DNA from 2 places in the Brevundimonas sp. GW821-FHT10E09 genome. Region 2 is predicted to be linked to the other one. Evidence: predicted binding sites of a transcription regulator. Region 2 holds the regulator's gene; the other holds the start of a gene.
What was found. Region 2 encodes HrcA, which represses chaperone genes, less so after heat shock. Its sites were predicted from a motif close to GTTAGCANTCNNNNNNNNNGANTGCTAAC; they were not measured.

Region 1: groES (co-chaperone GroES) is a predicted target of HrcA. The motif match lies at 1,386-1,414, and genes of this name have one in related genera.

The regions. Positions count from the first base shown of each region.
Region 1 covers NZ_JBXASO010000010.1:140,744-144,152, reverse strand. Annotated here, with positions in the region: gene groL (chaperonin GroEL) at 1-972, opposite strand, end outside; gene groES (co-chaperone GroES) at 1,026-1,313, opposite strand; gene AC1RSI_RS11195 (hypothetical protein) at 1,617-2,054, shown strand; gene zigA (zinc metallochaperone GTPase ZigA) at 2,101-3,321, opposite strand.
Region 2 covers NZ_JBXASO010000009.1:106,492-109,900, forward strand. Annotated here, with positions in the region: gene AC1RSI_RS10210 (S8 family peptidase) at 1-143, shown strand, start outside; gene grpE (nucleotide exchange factor GrpE) at 243-830, opposite strand; gene hrcA (heat-inducible transcriptional repressor HrcA) at 875-1,969, opposite strand; gene rph (ribonuclease PH) at 2,023-2,748, shown strand; gene AC1RSI_RS10230 (hypothetical protein) at 2,813-3,292, shown strand; gene pnp (polyribonucleotide nucleotidyltransferase) at 3,362-3,409, opposite strand, start outside.

The sequences.
Region 1 (3,409 bases), on a different contig from region 2:
CGTGACCTTCTTGGCCTTGCCGAGCATGTCGATCGTGACGTTCTCAAGCTTGATGCCCAGGTCCTCCGAGATGACCTGGCCGCCGGTCAGGATGGCGATGTCTTCCAGCATGGCCTTGCGGCGATCGCCGAAGCCCGGAGCCTTGACGGCGGCGACGCGCAGGCCGCCCCGCAGCTTGTTGACCACCAGGGTGGCCAGGGCCTCGCCTTCGATGTCCTCGGCGATGATCACCAGCGGACGGCCCGATTGCACGACGGCTTCCAGGATCGGCAGCATGGCCTGCAGCGACGACAGCTTCTTCTCGAACAGCAGGATCAGAGGCTCTTCGAGTTGAACCTCCATCTTGTCGGCGTTGGTGATGAAGTAAGGGCTCAGGTAGCCGCGGTCGAACTGCATGCCTTCGACGACGTCCAGCTCGGTCTCGGCGGTCTTGGCTTCTTCAACCGTGATGACGCCTTCGTTGCCGACCTTGGCCATGGCCTTGGCGATCATTTCGCCGACTTCAGCGTCGCCGTTGGCCGAGATGGTGCCGACCTGGGCGATCTCGGAGTTGTTCTCGACCTTCTTGGCCGAGGCCTTGATGTCGGCGAGGACAGCGGTGACGGCCTTGTCGATGCCGCGCTTCAGATCCATCGGGTTCATGCCGGCGGCGACGGCCTTGAGGCCTTCCTGCACGATCGATTGCGCCAGGACGGTCGCGGTGGTGGTGCCGTCGCCCGCCTTGTCGTTCGTCTTCGAAGCGACTTCGCGGATCATCTGGGCGCCCATGTTCTCGAAGGCGTCTTCCAGCTCGATCTCTTTGGCGACCGAGACGCCGTCCTTGGTCGAGCGCGGGGCGCCGAAGGACTTCTGGATCACGACGTTGCGGCCCTTGGGACCCAGGGTCACCTTGACGGCGTTGGCGAGCACGTTGACGCCGCGCAGCATCTTGTCGCGCGCGTCGGTGTTGAACTGTACGATTTTAGCGGCCATGCGGGCAGCTCCTATCTAGATGGATTGATTGAAGAAACGCGAACGTCGGGTGCTTAGGACAGCACGCCCAGGACGTCGGATTCCTTCATGATGATCAGGTCGTCGCCGTCGATCTTCACTTCCGTGCCCGACCACTTGCCGAACAGGATGCGGTCGCCGGCCTTCAGTTCCAGGGCGTTGACCTTGCCGCTGTCGTCGCGGGCGCCGGGGCCGACGGAGACGACTTCGCCTTCCTGCGGCTTTTCCTTGGCGGTGTCGGGGATGATGATCCCGCCCTTGGTCTTGGATTCTTCTTCAACGCGCTTGACCAGCACGCGGTCGCCGAGCGGACGAAACGCCATCGGTTCTCTCCTTATGTACCCCCGGACGGGGGCGACTTGAAAACGGTGGGCCAGCCTCCCCTCGATCACCGCTTTGGCAGCCGACCGATGAGAGTGCTAACGCGAGCGGGAGTTAGTCAGAGCCAAGGCCAGCGTCAAGGCGACCCGCCCCATCGGGCGTGCGAAACTTCCGCGACAGGTGAACCCCAAATGAACGGCCGGCTCCGGGCCTGTTCAAGCGGGGACTGGCAGAACCGTCTCAACGCTGGAGCCCGTCCACATCCGGACGCGCGAAACCCGGCCCGAAAATAAAAGGAGACGACCATGTCCAAGATGCTGAAGATCACCGCCGTCGTCGCCGCTCCGGTCGTGGCCATGACCCTGATGGCCGCCCCTGCCTCGGCCCAGTCCTACCGCGACCGTGATCGCGGGGAAGACAACTCCGCCCGCAACGCCTTGATCGGCGCCGCGGTGGGCGGCCTGGCCGGCGCCCTCTACGGCAACGGCGACGGCAGCTATATCGCCGGCGGCGCCCTGGCCGGCGCAGCCCTGGGCGCCGTGGCGTCCAATCGCGGCTCGGGCTGCGAATATTATCGCGGCGGCCAGTGCTACCGGAACCAGGGCCACTGGGAACGCGAGCACGGCATCAACAGCCGCGACCCGCGCTGGGAGCAGCGCCACGACTATCGCGACTATCGTCGGGACCAGCGTTATGACCGCCGGGATGATCGCCGCGACTACCGCTACGACCGCCGCTGGTAGGCGACGGATCCGATGAAGAAGGGCGTCCTGCGGGGCGCCCTTTTTGTTAAGCCGCGTCCTGGCGCGCGCCCCAGTGCGGGAAGGGATCCTCCAGCCTGGACCAGCCCTTGGGCCCGCGCTCCATCTCGAACCGGGTCAGCAGGGCGGCGTCGAACATCGAGGTCAGCAGGTCGCGGTTCATGTCCTTGCCGATCAGGACGATCTCCTGACGGCGGTCGCCATAGGGCTGACGCCAGACCGCCTCGATCGCCTTCAGCCATTCGGGATTGTCGTCGGGCCAGCGATCGCGCGGGGCCGAGGCCCACCACAGGCCGCCCCATTCGTGTTCCGTCACCGCCCCGGCCTGGCTCCAGGACCCGACATAATCCATCCGGCTGGCCAGCCAGAAGAAGCCCTTGGAGCGCCAGACGCCGGGCCATTCGCGGTTCAGCAGGTCGTGGAAGCGCCGGGGGTGGAACGGTCTGCGCGCCCGATAGACGAAGGTGGAGACGCCGTATTCCTCGGTCTCGGGCGTCACCTCGCCGCGCAGGGCCTGGGACCAGCCGGCGGCCTGTTCCGCCTGCTCCATGTCGAACAGGCCCGTGCCGATGACCTGGTCCAGAGGCACGACGCCGCGCACCGCCTCGAGGATCCGGGCGCGGGGATTGAACTGGGTCATCATCGCCTTCAGCGTTCCGAGTTGCACAGCGTCGAGCAGGTCGCACTTGTTCAGCACGATGACGTCGGCGAACTCGATCTGGTCGATCAGCAGATTGGCGACCGTGCGCTCGTCATCCTCGCCCAGGTGTTCACCGCGCGCCTTCAGGCTGTCGGTGGAGGGATAGTCGCGGTGGAAGTTGAAGGCGTCCACCACCGTGACCATGGTGTCGATCCGGGCCAGGTCCGACAGGCTGAAGCCGTCCTCGTCGCGGAAGTCGAAGGTGGCGGCGACCGGCATGGGTTCGGAGATCCCCGTCGATTCGATCAGCAGACAGTCGAACCGACCCTCGCGCGCCAGCTTGCCGACCTCGATCAGCAGATCCTCGCGCAGGGTGCAGCAGATACAGCCGTTGGACATCTCCACCAGCCGTTCCTCGGTCCGCGACAGGTCCGCCCCGCCGCCGTCCCGCACCAGGGCCGCGTCGATGTTCACCTCGCTCATGTCATTGACGATCACCGCCACCCGCAGACCGTCGCGATTGGCCAAGATGTGGTTGAGCAGGGTCGTCTTGCCGGCCCCGAGGAAGCCGGACAGGACGGTGACGGGCAGTTTCTTGAACTCGGACACGAAGGCGCTCCACGGATGCTGCGCCGAGCTTGACCACAGCCGGGCGATTGTGAGAGTTACGTTATAGTATAACACACACAATCAGCAA
Region 2 (3,409 bases):
TCGATTTCATCCTGGGCGGCGAGCGGAGTCTGTGGGACGGCTCAAACCTGACGATCCAGGCCGTGGCCAGCCGTCAGCCGCGCCATGTTGCGGACGCCGCGCCGGAATTCGCCTTGATCGGCGGATGGCGGCGGAGGTTCTGAGGGGGAGTGACTGGTGAATGGTGAGTCGTGAGCAAGAGGTGAGCGGCTTGCGGAGACACCGCAGCTCACTACTCACCCCTCACCAATCACGTCCTCACATCAGGCCTTGCCGTCGAAGGTCTGGCCTTCGGGCGCGGGGGCTGCGCCATAGGGGTTGGCGCCCTGCGCGCCCGAGCCCTTGGCCGCGACCACGACCATGGCCGGGCGGATGGTGCGGCCGAACAGTTCGAAACCGGACTGCATGGTCTGGAGCACGGCGCCGCCGGGAACCGTGTCCGACGGCTGTTCGATCATGGCCTGGTGCAGATGGGGGTTGAAGGCCTCGCCGGCCTCGGGCGCGACGCGCTTCAGTCCATTGGTCTCGAACGCCTGCAGCAGGGCCTTCTGGGTCATTTCCAGACCGGTCACGAGGGCCACGGTCGGGCCGTCCGTGTCCTTGGGCGCCGCCATCAGGGCGCGCTCCAGATTGTCGGCCACGCCCAGCAGATCCTTGGCGAAGCGCTGGATGGCGAAGGCGCGGGCGTCGTTCTGCTGCGTCTCGGCGCGGCGCTTCAGGTTCTCCATCTCGGCGGCGACGCGCAGGGCGCGGTCCTTCCACTCGTCGCGCTCGGCGATGACGGCGTCCAGCGGCGCGAGATTGTCCGAGGGATCGGCGTCCAGGCCGTGTTCGGCGTTGGTTTCCGCCATGTCGGCGTCCAGTTCGTTGAAGTCGTCGTTAAGGGGCTTGTCGCTCACTTGTCGTTCCCGTCCAGCATCCGGCCCAGCACCCGGGCGGTATAGTCCACCAACGGGATGACACGGGCGTAGTTCAATCTTGCGGGGCCTATGACGCCGATGGCGCCCAGGACCCGCTGTCGGCCGCTCATATAGGGCGCCGCGATCACGGCGGAACCCGAAAGTGAAAACAACCGCGTTTCGGCGCCGATGAAAATCCGCACGCCTTGCGCCGCATCCACCCCGTCCAGCAGGCCGATCAGTTGTTCCTTCTGCTCCAGGTCGTCGAACAGGACCCGCACCCGCTCCAGATCCGCCAGCCCCTCGCCGTCCTGCAACAGATTGGCGCGGCCGCGCACGATCAGGGCGCGCTCGCGGTCCGGGCCGCCGGACCAGGCGGCGAATCCGTCCTCGACCAGGCGGGCGGCGGTCTGGTCCAGTTCGCGCCGGGCGATCTCCAGTTCCTGGGTCATCTCGCGCTTGGCGTCGGCGAAGGGCCGGCCGCGCAGGCGGGCGTTGAGGAAGTTGGAGGCCTCCACCAGGGTGGAGGGCGTGACTCCCGCCGCCAGGGTCATGATCCGGTTCTCGACCGTGCCGTCGTCGGCGACGATGACCGCCAGGGCCTGATCCCCGCCCAGGGCGACGAACTCCACGTGTTTGACGCCGGACTCGCGCACCGGGCTGGACACCACGCCCGCGCCGCCCGCCAGGCCCGACAACAGGTTCGACGCCTCGTCCAGAGCGGATTCGAAGTTGCGGCCGCGCCCGGCCAGCCGGCCGTCGATCTCGCGCCGCTCCTCCTTCGTCAGGTCGCCGACCTCCAGCAGGCCGTCGACGAACAGGCGCAGGCCCGCATGGGTCGGGATCCGCCCCGCCGATGTATGGGGCGCAGCCAGCAGCCCGGCCAGGGTCAGGTCCTGCATCGTATTGCGGATCGAGGCCGGCGACAGGGCGATCCCGCCCAGCGACAGGGTGCGCGATCCCACCGGCTCGCCCGTCTCCAGATAGGATTCGACGATGCGCCGGAAGATGTCGCGTGCGCGCGCATCCAGACCCGCCAGCCCCGCAAAGGACTGGGCGCCGTCGAAGGGCGGGGTTTTGGGGGCATACAGGCTCACGGTTTCAGGATAAGCACCGCAGCCCCCGCTTCCAAGGACTCATCTCAATGCGCCATTCGCAACGCACCGACGATCAACTGCGTCCCGTGACCATCGAGACCGGCGTCAACCGCTACGCCGAGGGCTCGTGCCTGATCACCTTCGGCCATACCAAGGTCCTGGTGACGGCCTCGGTCGAGGAGACCATCCCCGGCTGGATGCGCGGCAAGGGCCAGGGCTGGGTCACGGCCGAATACGGCATGCTGCCCCGCGCCACCCACACCCGCGGCCGCCGCGAGGCCGCCGCCGGCAAACAGACGGGCCGGACGCAGGAGATCCAGCGCCTGATCGGCCGCTCGCTACGCGCCGTCGTCGATCTAAAGGCCCTGGGCGAACGTCAGGTGGTGCTGGACTGCGACGTCATCCAGGCCGACGGCGGCACCCGCACCGCCTCCATCACCGGCGCCTGGGTCGCCATGGCCTCGGCCCTCAACTATCTGCGCGACGAGGGCGTGCTGAAGTCCGACCCGATCCTGGACCAGGTGGCGGCCGTCTCGTGCGGCGTCTGCGACGGCGTGCCGGTGCTGGACCTGGACTACGAAGAGGATTCCGAGGCCGAGGCCGATTCCAACTTCGTCCTGACCGGCGCGGGCCAGATCGTCGAGGTCCAGGCCACCGGCGAGAAGCGCGGCTTCTCCCGCGCCGAGTTCGACCGGCTGTTCTCCCTAGCCGAAATAGGCTGCACCGAACTGTTCGCCCTGCAAAAGGCCGCGCTGGAGGCGGTGCGCCGATAGGGGCTTTCGCGCGTTAAGGGGACGGTTCATCGTCTGGGTGATCCGTCCCTGCCCGGAGATGCCGATGCGCCGCCCCCTGTTCATCAGTTCCGCCTCAGCCGCCGTTCTGGCCTTCGCCCTGACGGTCGCGGCCTGTCAGCCCGGAAGCGACGCCCCCAACGCCTCTTCCTCTGGCGCCTCTTCCTCTGACGCCTCTTCCTCTGGGACCGTTTCGTCGGCGGTCCCCAGCCCCGCCGCTCCTGGCCCCGCCCCGGCCGGGACCCCCGCAGCGCCGACGCCGGCGCCGTCGGAAGACACTCAGGCCCGGATTCCGGAAGGACCGGACATGAGGCCCGAGCGGATTCCCGCCAGTGAAATCCCCTGTCGTGAGCAGATCGGCGAGGCGGCGTCCGCGCGCCTGGTGGAACGCTGCATCCAGGTCAGCCCTGCGACCCACCCGCCCTGCAACGCCGCCAACCCCTGCGACCTGATCCAGGGCGAGATCGACCGGTCCTGCAAATTGTGGGCGCGCGACGGCGATCCGCCGGCGGCGTGCCGGTCTTAGGACAGGCCGCCATGAAAAAGGCCCCGCCGTCGCCGGCGGGGCCTTCTCATTCAGCCGTGTGGCTCGGTCCTAGTCGCGACGACGACGACCGCGATCACCACCGCGATCACCGCCGCC